Regions from separate parts of the Virgibacillus sp. M23 genome, predicted to be linked through region 1. Evidence: a T-box and tRNA genes for the amino acid it is inferred to sense, from the RefSeq annotation. Region 1 holds a T-box; the other holds one or more tRNA genes.
What was found. The T-box of region 1 lies ahead of ileS (isoleucine--tRNA ligase). A T-box ahead of a tRNA ligase gene usually reads a tRNA of that ligase, here a tRNA-Ile.

Region 1 (6,713 bases):
ACCAATTATTTTCTCATTTCTAGCTTCTTCTAATGCCTTTAACACATCATCACGAACACGCATGAAGTGATCCCATTTTTCTACAGCAAATTTTGTTATTTCTCTCGACTCAGGAATGTCTGTTAATTGAACACTATCACTTTCTACTCCTGGAATATACTCCCACACTTCTTCAGCTGTATGCGGAATAATCGGTGTTAATAGTTTAACTAGAGACGTTAGAATTTCATAATAGCCTGTTTGAATACTACGTCTTCTATGATTATCCTTTGCTTCAATATATAAAATATCTTTAGCAAAATCCAAATAGAAGGAGCTCAAATCAACTGCACAGAAATTATGAATTTGATGGAATATTGGTGAAAACTCATAGCTTTCATAGCTTACACGCACATCGTTTATTAATCGTTGAAGACGATAGAGCATATATTTGTCGACATCTTCCAATTCTGTATCAGCAACTCGATCTGTTTTCGGATCAAAATCAGCAAGATTAGCAAGCATAAAACGGAATGTGTTACGGATTTTACGATACGCTTCAGAAACCTGTTTTAAGATATCATTTGAAATACGAACATCAGCTTGATAATCTACTGAAGATACCCATAAACGAAGAATATCCGACCCTAGCTGCTTCTGTACTTTCCCAGGTTGAATTACATTGCCCAGCGATTTACTCATCTTTCTACCGTCACCATCAAGTGCAAACCCATGGCTAATAACAGTTTTATAAGGAGCTTTTCCAGTAACAGCTACTGATGTGGATAAGGATGAATTAAACCACCCTCGGTATTGGTCGCTACCTTCTAAATAAATATCTGCTGGACGATAATGATCTTCTCTGCCAAGTAATACCGCTTCATGTGAAGATCCAGAATCAAACCATACATCCATAATATCCGTTTCTTTGGTAAACATATTGTTTGGGCTGTGCTCCGAGGTAAAGCCTTTAGGTAGTAAATCATTTGCTTTCCACTCGAACCAAATATTAGATCCATGCTCCTTAAATAAATCAGACACATGACTAATTGTTTCATCTGTAATGATTGGTGTTTTATCCTCTGCATAAAATACTGGGATTGGCACACCCCATGTTCGCTGACGTGAAATACACCAATCTTCCCTATCTCGCACCATATTATATAATCTTGTTTCTCCCCATTGTGGATACCAATTGATAGCTTTGATTTCATCTAATATCGTATGACGAAAGTCCTTAATCGAAGCAAACCACTGTGACGTTGCACGGAATATCGTTGGTTTCTTCGTACGCCAATCATGTGGATAGGAATGCGTTATAAATGCGAGCTTTAACAATGCACCGGCTTCGTCTAATTTTTCTGTAATTACTTTATTTGCTTTATCATAAAACAGACCTTCAAAGCCAGGAGCTTCATCGGTAAATACACCTTTTTCATCTACTGGGCAAAGTGCATCCATACCGTAACTTCTAGCTACGTAAAAGTCATCTTCACCATGTCCAGGTGCTGTATGAACACAACCTGTACCAGCTTCTGTTGTTACATGTTCTCCAAGCATTACTAATGATTCACGATCATAGAAAGGGTGTTTAGCGACAACCTTATCCGCTTCTTCTCCTTTAAAGGTTTGAATTACTTCTGGATTGTTCCATTCTAACGCCTCTGTCACTGCTTCTAAAAGAGCGTGAGCAATGACAAACTTATCATCATTTACTGCAACTACAGCATATTCTAATTCAGGGTGGATACTTATTCCAAGATTAGCTGGGATCGTCCAAGGTGTTGTCGTCCAGATAATAAATTTGACGTCAGATTCCAATAAGCCTCTACCATCCGTTACTTCAAATGAAACGTAGATGGAAGGAGATCGTTTATCATGGTATTCAATTTCGGCTTCGGCCAAAGCGGATTCTGAAGAAGGAGACCAATACACTGGCTTTAATCCTTTATATATATAGCCTTTCTTCGCCATTTCTCCAAATACTTTTATTTGCGCGGCCTCATAATCCTTTGTCAACGTAATATATGGATTGTCCCAATCGGCACGTACACCTAGCTTTTTAAATTGCTCCCGCTGGTTATCTACTTGTCCAAGTGCGTATTCAGCACAAAGTTTTCGAAATTCAGCAATACTTAATTCTTTACGTTTCACTTTCTTATTTTTTGTCAGTGCTGTTTCAATTGGTAAACCATGTGTATCCCATCCTGGAACATATGGTACATGATATCCTGTCATCGATTTATAACGAGTAATAAAATCCTTTAAAATTTTATTTAATGCGTGACCAATATGCAAATCTCCGTTTGCATATGGAGGGCCATCATGAAGAATAAATAATGGTTTCCCCTTTGTTCTTTCTAAGCTCTTTTTATATAGGTCCTTTTCCTCCCATTCTGACTGGCGAATAGGCTCTTTATTTGGTAAGTTTCCACGCATCGGAAATGCAGTTTTTGGCATTAATAATGTTTCTTTATAGTCCATTTATGCTCCTCCTTCTAAATTAAAAAATCCCCTCTATCCCAAAAGGGACGAGAAGACTCGCGGTACCACCCTTATAAATTTGACTAACTGTCAAATTCACTCGAAATTCGTAACGTGAATGATCCCGTTCATTACTAATTCATTTCATAATGAAAGCTCAAGAGTGATTTTCTAAAAGTATTACTGTGTTGGGCTCCCACCATACCCCAACTCGCTATTCAGTAACTCACCTTTATACTAGCTCTATCCTTGCTTAATTTATTCAACTAATGATTCATAGACCTCTGTGTAAGAATTATATGTAAAATAGCGACTAGCGTCAAGGCTTATGATTCATTCTCTGCTAATTCTAGGTCTTCACCTATTTCCGCATCAAATAACTGTTCCCAATCATCAGTACCTATCATGTCCAACTGAGCTTCAACCAACATTTTTAAACGTGTACGAAAGACTTTGGCCTGTTTTTTTAACTCTTCTACATCCATTGAAATACGACGAGACTTGCTTAGAGCTTCGTTAATAATGCGGTCAGCATTTTTTTCTGCCTCTTTAATTATTAATTTGGATTCTTTTGTAGCATTGCCTTTTAGCTCTTCGGCAGTTTCCTGCGCGATAAGAATTGATTTATTTAGGGTTTCTTCGATATTCGTAAAGTGACCAAGCTTCTCATTTAAGTGATCTACTTGCTCCTTTAAATCCTTTTTCTCACGTATAACCATTTCATAATCTTTAATTACCTGATCAAGAAATTCGTTTACCTCATCTTCATCATATCCGCGAAAACTTCTAGTGAATTCTTTATTATGAATATCCAATGGTGATAATGGCACAACAGCCACCTCCTATTAAAGTTGTTTCACAAAACGTACTATCCCCATCTTACACTTTTATTCGACAAAAGGTAGCTAATTCCTGCATATTTAACAAAATTATTTCAAGATTGCAGTAGTTACCTTAATTTTATCTTTTTTTGTTTTCCCCCTAATTTGTACCACTTTACTCCTTCCCTTACCTCTTAGTGATAATAGATCACCTTCCTGTAAGAGAAACTTTACATCTTCGATGACTTTAAAATTCACCTTGACATGTGACTTATTAATGTAAGATACCGCATCTTTTCTTGAAATCCGGTAGATTTCTTTAACAAGTGTATCAAGTCGTAAGGAGGAGACGGTGCAATCTGATTCCTCCCAGTTCATTTGTTTCCGTTTAAATTCTGATAACGGCATTTCTTCCAACGTTATTTTTGTTGTTTTGATGGATAATAAATTAGTCTTCACATATGAAGCTATTTCATCTGCAACGACGATTTGGATCAGGCCATTGTCCACGTAAATATCTCCAAGCTTTTTTCGTTTAATACCTAAAGATAGAAATGCGCCCATTATGTCGCTGTGTGTCACATTTACAAATTTAGATTGATAACTAGCTTGTAATAATGTTAATTGAAAATCATCAGCTTGTATTGTGTCATAAAAGGGGGCAATTACTACCCGTTTCCGCTCCACATATGGATTTCCTCCATGATAGGCTAGTTTTACTTCATCGCCTTTGGAACCAATAAGCATGTCCATGATCTGCTGTTCACGAGGGTCAAGAAAATCTGTTAACCGTTGCTGAAAGGATCGCTCCACTTGTTCCTTCCATGACATGACCTGATCAATAAAGGGCTCCTCATCTTTCCTAAAATGCTGGTAGATCTCCATTGTTTAACCCTTTAAAAAACAAACATCTGGAAGAATTGTAATAACCCCATTCTTGCTAAATACAAGACAAAAATGGCGACGATTGGTGATAGGTCGATCATGCCGATCGGAGGAATAAACTTACGAAATTGCTCTAAATACGGTTCACATACTTTTGCTAATATTTGTCCGAATGAAGATTCCCTTGCACCTGGAAACCACGACATAAAAATATATATAATTAACGCATAACTGTATATAACAAAAGCAGTATCTAATAATCGATAAAGTCCAAACATTTATTTGCTACCATCCTTTTTCATATTCATCTTCCATAAAAGCGTCTGTAATCGTACCAGACACATTGACATTATCAGGTGTACAGAGGAATGTTTGTGCACCCAGCTTTTGTATATCGCCATTTACAGCATATACTGTCCCACTTAAAAAGTCGACGATGCGTTTCGCCTGATGATTGTCCACGCGTTGTAGATTAATAACGACTGCTCGGCGATTAACGATATTGTCGGCTATTTCCTGGGCTTCATTGTATGTCCTAGGTTCACATAGTACAACTTTAGAAGTTGGATTTTGCATACTAGTAAGATTAACGACATTTTGATTTTTATCTTTCGGTTGTGGTCTAGGATCATTTTCTAGTTCATCAACATCAACATATTCATATTCATACTCATCTTCCATTGTGAAATAGTTTTTAATTTTGTTCTTTAAGCTCATTTTGTCACCTCACCCTACTAATTTTGTACCAATTCGGATATGTGTTGCACCCTCTTCAATTGCTATTTCATAATCATTACTCATGCCCATAGAAAGATACTGACAAGGCGCATGCGTATAATTTTCACGTTGTACGTTTGACCTTATATCAGCTAATCTACGGAAAATCATTCGTAGTTTTTCTTTATCATCAATGTGAGGAGCCATTGTCATCAAACCAACTACATACACGTTAGGATAGTTTGCTAAGTCCTCTATAAATGGAATAACTTGGTCTGGATCAATACCATGTTTCGATTCTTCGCCGCTTACATTTACTTGAATAAAGCAGTTCACTGGATCAGTTGCACGTTTATTTATTTCTTTCGCTAACGATAATCTATCCAGCGAATGCAAAAAATCAACTTGATTAATAATTTCTTTTACTTTCCTAGATTGCAGTGTACCAATAAAGTGCCAGGTCCCTTTGTCTTTTAAAAGATTATACTTCTCTTGGAAGCCCTCAAGTCGATTTTCACCGATATTCGTGATGCCAGCTAGTATCGTTTCCTCTGTTCGCTCTATTGTAACATATTTCGTCACACCAATTATGGTGATGTCCTCCAGATTTCGATTACGCTTCAAACATGCTTGTCTTATTTTTTGCTGTATTGCTGTTAAATTTTGTGCTACATCCATTATTTCCAATTCTCCTCCCTCGTATAATCATGATGAAAAGCCAATAAAGCCTAACATTCTACCAGTTCTCCCATGATCTCTGCGGTGTGAGAAAAATAAGTCATTCTCTCGAAACGTGCAATAATTTGTTACATCTATATTATTACGTAATACCCCAGCTTGTAAAAGAATATCTATATTTAATTGTTTTAAATCAAGTAAATATCGATTTATACCAGTTGGTAGAACTGAACTTTGTCTATGTGATAATGGAATCCTATCGATAACCTTTTGCTCTACTTCGTAAAACTGCTTTGTTATGCAAGGGCCGATAGCCACTAACAAGTCGCTCACATTTACCCCATGATTGGCTAGGGTATTGACCATATCATCAGCTATCCCACTAACAGTACCTTTCCACCCTGCGTGTGCAATACCAATATAAGAAGTAATTGGGTCGAAGAAAAATAATGGAACACAATCTGCAAAAAATCCAGTACATAAAATCCCTGAAGTATTTGTAATTAATCCGTCTGTATCTTTAATTGCCGTATCATATTCGGTTGCACCTTTACCTTTGTCATTTTCAGTGACAGCATGTATGCGTGTTTGATGGATTTGCTCTCCACTAACCCAATTATTTAATGGAATCCTTACATGATTAGCAATTATTTCTCTATTTTTTATTACATTTTCTGTACTATCATTAACATGTAACCCACCATTTAAGGATGCGTATGGTTGCCTACTTACTCCACCATGTTTTGTGGTAAATCCAACTTTTAATTTTTCATTTCGTTTTTGCCATTTTTCGATATGTAATATGGAATCATTGTGCTTGATAAAGGGCTCTGACAATCTAACTACCTCCCACGTTCACTGCTTGTTTCATTTTACCACAAAATCTGCTGTTTTTTATTTTCTTTCCTGAATAAATGGTTCATTATATAATTTCGGCTTTTCGACATCTTTTACGAGGATAACATCCGATCCAATTCGAACAATTTGATTCCAATGGATAACAAGTTCTTCTGCCTTACCAAATAATCCACTTTTCTTATCCCTCGGAATGATTACAATTGCAAGAATTCTACCATTTGTTGTATCAATTTCTAAGTCATTGATATGTCCCAGTTTTCGACCATTGTCAATAATGATTACTTCTTTAAT
Region 2 (6,713 bases), on a different contig from region 1:
ACTGTTATAATTTCCTAGAGTATAAAAAAGTACAAGTCTTCGTAGACTTGCACTTTACGTAATACTTTATTCTTTTTCTTCATTCTTTTCTTTGTCTCGCTCTTCCTTCAAATCAAAATATGCATCTAAAATCCGGGTTCCAATCATATGATTAATCTTATAGGAGGTACCCTTGCCTGTATCTGGTGCTATAATCGCAAATGCCATCTCTGGCTCGTCATATGGTGCATAACCGACAAGAGATAGATTTTCTGTCTCCGCTAACTTTTTGCCATCTTTATACACTTCATTTTGCGCCGTACCAGTCTTCCCTACAGCGTTATAATCTTTACTATGGTAGTACCCATAACCAGTTCCTCCTGGCTCCTGGAACACTCTCCGAAAACCTTCCTGCACACGATCTATATAGGATTGATCCATTTGAACACGGTTCAAGATATCCGTGTTCTCACTACGATAGATGGATCCAAGATCCTTACCTGATTTACTTGGTTCACGAATTTCCTTTAGAAAATGCGGACGAACTCGATAGCCATCATTGGCAATCGTCGACACATATTGAGCTAATTGCATCGTGGTATACGTATCATACTGTCCAATAGCAAAGTCCATTAAAAGTCCTGCTCGATTCATCGAATCCCCTTCAAAGCCAACACTTTCATAAGGAAAATCAATACCAGTCTTCACGCCTAAACCAAATTGCTGGAAATAGTTACGCATTTTCTGCCAAGCTTCCGTATTAAACGACGCTTTACTTCCATTTGGGAAGGGATAGCGATTCTCTCCCCCCATTTTTAATGCGATATAAAACATGTAGACGTTGGACGAGCGTTTCAACGCATCCTGATCATCGACTACCCCAATATAGTTGCTGTGGGAACCTTTTTTCGGGGTACCTGAAATTTTTATCGGACTGTCATTAAATCTTTGTCCAGGTGAGATCACGCCTGATTCTAAGCCTGCAAGTACAGTTGCACCCTTTACAATGGAACCAGGGCGATGCGCATCATACAACGTCTTGTATGCAGCGTTACTGTATTCATTTCCATCTCTGGTTTGTCCACTAACCGCTAATAATTCACCTGTTTGTGGATTCATAACAACGGCAAGTGCATCCTTTAAATATTTATTGTCATAGGGATGGCTCTGAACGGCTGCTTTTAATTCCTCTCGTACTATTTTATCCACTTCTTCCTGGAATTCCATATCGATAGATAGAACTAAATCCTTACCTCGGCTACCCTCAACGACCGTTTCCGTTCCAACAACTTTACCTGTTTTAGTAGTCGTGTACTGAATTTGCTCCTTTGTTCCTCGTAATACGTCCTCATAATATTCCTCCAGTCCACTCTTTCCAACCCGATCATTACGACTGTAACCTCTTGTTAGGTAATATTGCTCTTTTTCTGCCAAGATCCCTTGCTCTTGTGTTGTAATAGTACCTAGTAAGCTGTTGATCGTCTCACCGAAAGGATAGTCCCTATTCCAGTCAGTCGTTGCATTAACTCCAGGTAGAACATCCAAGTGCTCAGAAACTTTAGCATATTCCTCTGCGGTGACATCGTCATTTTTAACTATTTGCGGCGTAAGCGAATATGCTTTATCTAATTCTTTTTTAATTGCAATTACTTCAAGCTCCTGTTTCGAAAAACCGGAGATTTCATCTTTTGTAATTCGATCTAGAATCGTATTATACTGTTCAGCATTATCTAAATCTGCTGCTTCTTTTTCAGATAAGCGATTGTCAGCTTCTTCCTTATTTTTTAAGTACCAATACTCTTTTTTATTGCGCTCTGTTAATTTATCAAGGTATTTTTTTTCATCATCCATGGAAATATACTTCGACAATTTTTCAGCAACTTCTAATCGATCTTCTGCCTGCGTTCCTTTTGCAGGTGTATACGTGATCGAATACAATGGTTTATTGTCTACAATAACATTATGGTTACTATCATATATTTTACCTCTGGGAACGGGTATCTTTGTTGTATCCTTTACCGTTCGATCAATTTCTTCCTGAAAAGCTTCACCGTTTAAAATCTGTACAACTCCTAATTGTAAAATAAGCACTGTAAACATTAGAAACACAACAAAAAACAATATGTTAATTCGGAAGGGAAGTTGCGTTTTTTTCTTTTTTTTCTTATTCCCCATTATCTCTCCCCCATACGAAATTAGATTTATTTTAAACCTTATTCATTATATCATTTATCCCTCTTTATTTTCATCCATTTATCTATTTTTTTCGTCTGTTAATTGCTCTTTAATTAATACTTCTTTTTTTGGCTTACTTCCTAAGTAGATGTTCTTGACGGATAAATAGATAAAAATATGCCCAGCACCAAAAACGGCTAATATATATGGGATTGCCTTTTCAGCTGGAAAAATAGAAACAGCAATTAAAAAAACAGAAATGGAAGTAATTCTTCCGATATTGACAAACATTTCTCTGACAACGATATACTCCACACGTAACTCTTTTGCCTTCCATGCTTTTCCTATTACATCATAGGTTAAAGAGACATATGGTATGGTAATGATTGGGTAAGCGATCCCAATGCAAATTGCATATATAATTAGCTGTGCATAGCTAATCTCAAAAATAATAATTGTAATAGAGAAATACAGGATAAGACTCCCGATAAGGATAGCTTTTTTTCTCATGGAAGGCTTGATAACTTTCGTCCCAATAAAATAAAAAACAAAGGATAAGCCAGAGAACACTAGATTGAACATCCCTAATGAAAATTCACTTTGTGTAATCAAAAACACCCATATGGAGATAACAAAGGCAAATATCCCTTCTCTTAATCCTTGAAAAATATGTGCATTCAATATACGATTCCAATTTTTGTTATGTGATCGTTCAGCTAATACCCGTCGAAAATAAAAGCTTCCTTCTGCCTTTCTCCTTGCCAAAAAGAAACTACAGATAACTGCGCAAATGAACAAAATAAAAGAAATCGTAAAAATTGTTGTATATCCGATATTTGCTTCCAAATTAGCAATAATAGTCCCAGCTAATAACGGTCCAATCATTCCACCAAAGGATTGAAGCACTCCTAAAAATCCATTAAAAAAGTCCCTAGTCTCTGGCTCAGTAATCTCAAATGTAAGTACATTAAATGCTAGCCAATAGAAACCATAACCAATACCAAGAAGACTACCTAGCATAAAATTATAGTACGATGCTTTTTCAGCAATAATTAATACACTCAAAAAAAAGAGAGATAAAAAAATTACCCCTAAACGTAATACAATAACTCGATCCACTTTCTTAGCTAATTTTCCAGCCACAATAAACGTCAATGGTTGAAAAATATAAATGGCTAAATTATATACAGCAATGGTTATATAATCCCCTGATTGCTTCCACAAGTATATATTTACAAATGTATTGGATAAAAATATCCCTAAAGAATATAGTCCACCAATAACAAGTAAAAACAATAAATCCTTATCAATGTCTAATTTCCCCTGATAAAGTGATAGGCTTTTTCGCATATTCCATACTCCTTTTCAAGTCATTAATAGTTTGAACAAATGAGTAACAGATATGCAAAGAAGCCTTAATTAAAGATAAGGATATAACAATCTATTCATAAGCTTACATTCATCATTTCTTGACAATTATAGATAAAAAAAGGCATATGAAGGAATCGAATCCCCCACATGCCTTTTCTATTGAATTATTTTTGTTATTTCGCTTCATTATAGTTTTTCGTTACTTGATCCCAATTAATAACATTCCAGAAAGCTGAAATGTAATCTGGGCGTTTATTTTGATATTTAAGATAGTAAGCGTGCTCCCAAACATCAAGACCTAATAAAGGTTTTTTCCCTTCCATTATCGGCGAGTCTTGATTAGGTGTACTCATTATTTCTAATTCTTCATTATTTAAAACTAACCATGCCCAACCTGATCCGAAGCGTCCTGCTGCAGCATTAGCAAATTCTTCTTTGAATTTATCAAAGCTGCCAAACTTTTCATTAATTTTATCAGCAAGCTCACCAGTTGGTTCGCCACCACCATTAGGTGATAATACTTTCCAGAACAGACTATGGTTTGCATGGCCGCCACCATTATTACGTACGGCAGTCCGCGCGCTTTCCGGAATAGCATCTAGATTACTTATTAGCTCTTCAACAGATTTATTCTGAAGATCAGCATGTCCTTCTAAAGCACCGTTTAGTTTCGTTACATACGTATTATGATGCTTTGTATGGTGAATGTTCATGGTTTCTTTATCAATAGTAGGTTCTAGTGCATCGTAAGCATAAGGTAGTTCAGGTAATTCAAATTTTGCCATTATAACTTCCTCCTAATAAAATTATTTTATTAAAAAGGATCGAATATTCACCCTTTTAAAGCAAGATTATCAAAGCTACTATACTGATGCAAATTATATGCATGCATTTTTTTACCAAATTATAAAAAGCGTTATTTTCTTGAGAAAATAAAAAAACAAGCCACCGCTTGTTTGAATGGTGGCTCGGGACGGAATCGAACCGCCGACACAGGGATTTTCAGTCCCTTGCTCTACCGACTGAGCTACCGAGCCTAAATCTACTCTAAATATGTATGGAGGAGGTAGAGGGATTCGAACCCCCGCGGGCTGTTACACCCCTGGCGGTTTTCAAGACCGCTCCCTTCAGCCAGACTTGGGTATACCTCCAAATAATTTTATGGTGGACCCTGCAGGACTCGAACCTGCGACCGATCGGTTATGAGCCGATAGCTCTGACCAACTGAGCTAAGGGTCCTTCTCATTTTAAAATTGTTTATGGGGCGACCGGTGGGGATCGAACCCACGAATGCCGGAGCCACAATCCGGTGCGTTAACCACTTCGCCACGACCGCCATGCTTCAGATTTCAGATTAATTGTTATATTATGGTGGCGGCGGAGGGGATCGAACCCCCGACCTCACGGGTATGAACCGTACGCTCTCGCCAGCTGAGCTACACCGCCAAATTGGCTCCACAGGTAGGATTCGAACCTACGACCGATCGGTTAACAGCCGATAGCTCTACCACTGAGCTACTGTGGAATGTTATCGTGACTACCTTCAACGAATTATAGCGACAAGATATAATTTACCATGTTCAACAACATCTGTCAATATTTTTTTCAAAAAATCATAATCGCAATTTCTTATGTATGTATCGCTGTTAAAACGACAATATTTACTATAGCATCTTATCAAAGGTTTTTCAATACAAAATTTAAAGTTAGAAAATTTTAATTTTAATTCCTTTATTAATTAGTAAATACTACCTTATAACTTGTAAAGTAACTCCTGTGTTTGTGTGAGCAGACGTAACGCTGAGTCACCTCTTGAAAACCATACTACAGGGGCCGGAAGTCACCCGTTTTTCTACAGAATTTTCCTAACAGAACTTCACGAAATAACTCCCCTTCACTTAACTCACCATGGATAAGTGAACGGCTTTCTTCAAGTTCCGGTTGAATAATGCTTGTTCACACAGATTTTCTTTTCCGCAAACGACAATGACGTAGCTCTTGCAGTTCATTTGAATTTGAGATAGCTAACTTCTACTTAGTATAAAAAACAACTGTCAGAAAGCATTTCCGACAGTTGTTAAACTAAACATACGTTATTATTATTCACCTAATACTTCTTCAGCAATGTTAACCGCATGGTCTCCAATTCGCTCTAAATTGCTAATGATATCAACAAAAACAATTCCAGCTGATCCAGTACATTTACCTTCATTCATACGAATGATATGTTTCTTTCGGAAATTCCTTTCCATTTTATCAATTTTATCTTCTTTTTGAATCACAGCTAGTGCCTCTTCTCTGTCCATACTTTGGAGAGATTCAACGGCTTGTTTTACTGTTGACGTTGTTAATTCAAACATTTCATTTAGATCTTCCTGAGCATGATTGGTTAATTGAACTTTATTAGACATTTTATAATCAATTAATTCGACAATATTTTCAAAATGATCGCCTATTCTTTCGATATCTCGAACGGAGTCAAGGAGTGCGGAATGTTTCGCACTTTCTATTTCCGTAAGTGATTCTGCCGATAGTTCTACAAGATAATCTGTTATTTTTCGGTCCAGATTATTTAAAGCCCCTTCTATTTGCATAGCCATTTCGGAATGCTTAGAAAGTTGTGTATTTAAATATTTATTTGTTTCTTCTAAGCCTTTATAAGCATATTCACCCATGCGAATCACTTCTGCTTTCGCCTGATCTAATGCCAAGGTCGATGATTGCTGAATAAATATCGGATCTAAGTGTTGTGGTTTATACTCTACAATTGTATCTTCACCTGGAATAATCCTAGTAACTAACCAAGCTAAAGCGCCTATAAATGGAAATTGAATGATCGTATTTGTAATATTAAAGGTCCCATGAGCAAACGCAATTGTCATCTCCGGGTTCAAGTTAAACTGTCCTTGTAAAAACGTAACAATTTGCGTAAAAACTCCAAGTAGGAGTAAAAAGATGGTAGCTCCAACTAAATTAAAGATTACATGAGTATACGCTGCTCGTTTTGCAGCAACAGTTGCACCTAGAGATGCTAGCACTGCAGTTATTGTCGTTCCTAAGTTATCTCCAAAAAGAACGGGTATGGCTGCCTTTAGTTCTATTGCTCCTTCAGCAAATAGACCTTGTAAAATACCTATTGTGGCACTTGAACTCTGTACAACAACGGTAAAGACAGTACCGATAACTAC

Region 2: it has a tRNA-Ile gene. The T-box ahead of ileS (isoleucine--tRNA ligase) is inferred to sense a tRNA for this amino acid. The anticodon was not compared.

Annotation. Positions count from the first base shown of each region.
Region 1 is NZ_JAWDHA010000015.1:474-7,186, forward strand. Features, by position in the region: gene ileS (isoleucine--tRNA ligase) at 1-2,463, opposite strand, end outside; T-box leader at 2,504-2,722, opposite strand; gene RVS70_RS08125 (DivIVA domain-containing protein) at 2,790-3,293, opposite strand; gene RVS70_RS08130 (RNA-binding protein) at 3,393-4,169, opposite strand; gene RVS70_RS08135 (YggT family protein) at 4,181-4,447, opposite strand; gene RVS70_RS08140 (cell division protein SepF) at 4,455-4,886, opposite strand; gene RVS70_RS08145 (YggS family pyridoxal phosphate-dependent enzyme) at 4,896-5,564, opposite strand; gene pgeF (peptidoglycan editing factor PgeF) at 5,592-6,401, opposite strand; gene RVS70_RS08155 (YlmC/YmxH family sporulation protein) at 6,459-6,713, opposite strand, start outside.
Region 2 is NZ_JAWDHA010000001.1:165,822-172,534, reverse strand. Features, by position in the region: gene RVS70_RS00890 (peptidoglycan D,D-transpeptidase FtsI family protein) at 67-2,154, opposite strand; gene RVS70_RS00885 (MFS transporter) at 2,233-3,504, opposite strand; gene RVS70_RS00880 (superoxide dismutase) at 3,699-4,310, opposite strand; tRNA gene RVS70_RS00875 (tRNA-Phe) at 4,487-4,562, opposite strand; tRNA gene RVS70_RS00870 (tRNA-Ser) at 4,584-4,676, opposite strand; tRNA gene RVS70_RS00865 (tRNA-Ile) at 4,688-4,764, opposite strand; tRNA gene RVS70_RS00860 (tRNA-His) at 4,786-4,861, opposite strand; tRNA gene RVS70_RS00855 (tRNA-Met) at 4,895-4,971, opposite strand; tRNA gene RVS70_RS00850 (tRNA-Asn) at 4,976-5,050, opposite strand; gene RVS70_RS00845 (Na/Pi cotransporter family protein) at 5,625-6,713, opposite strand, start outside.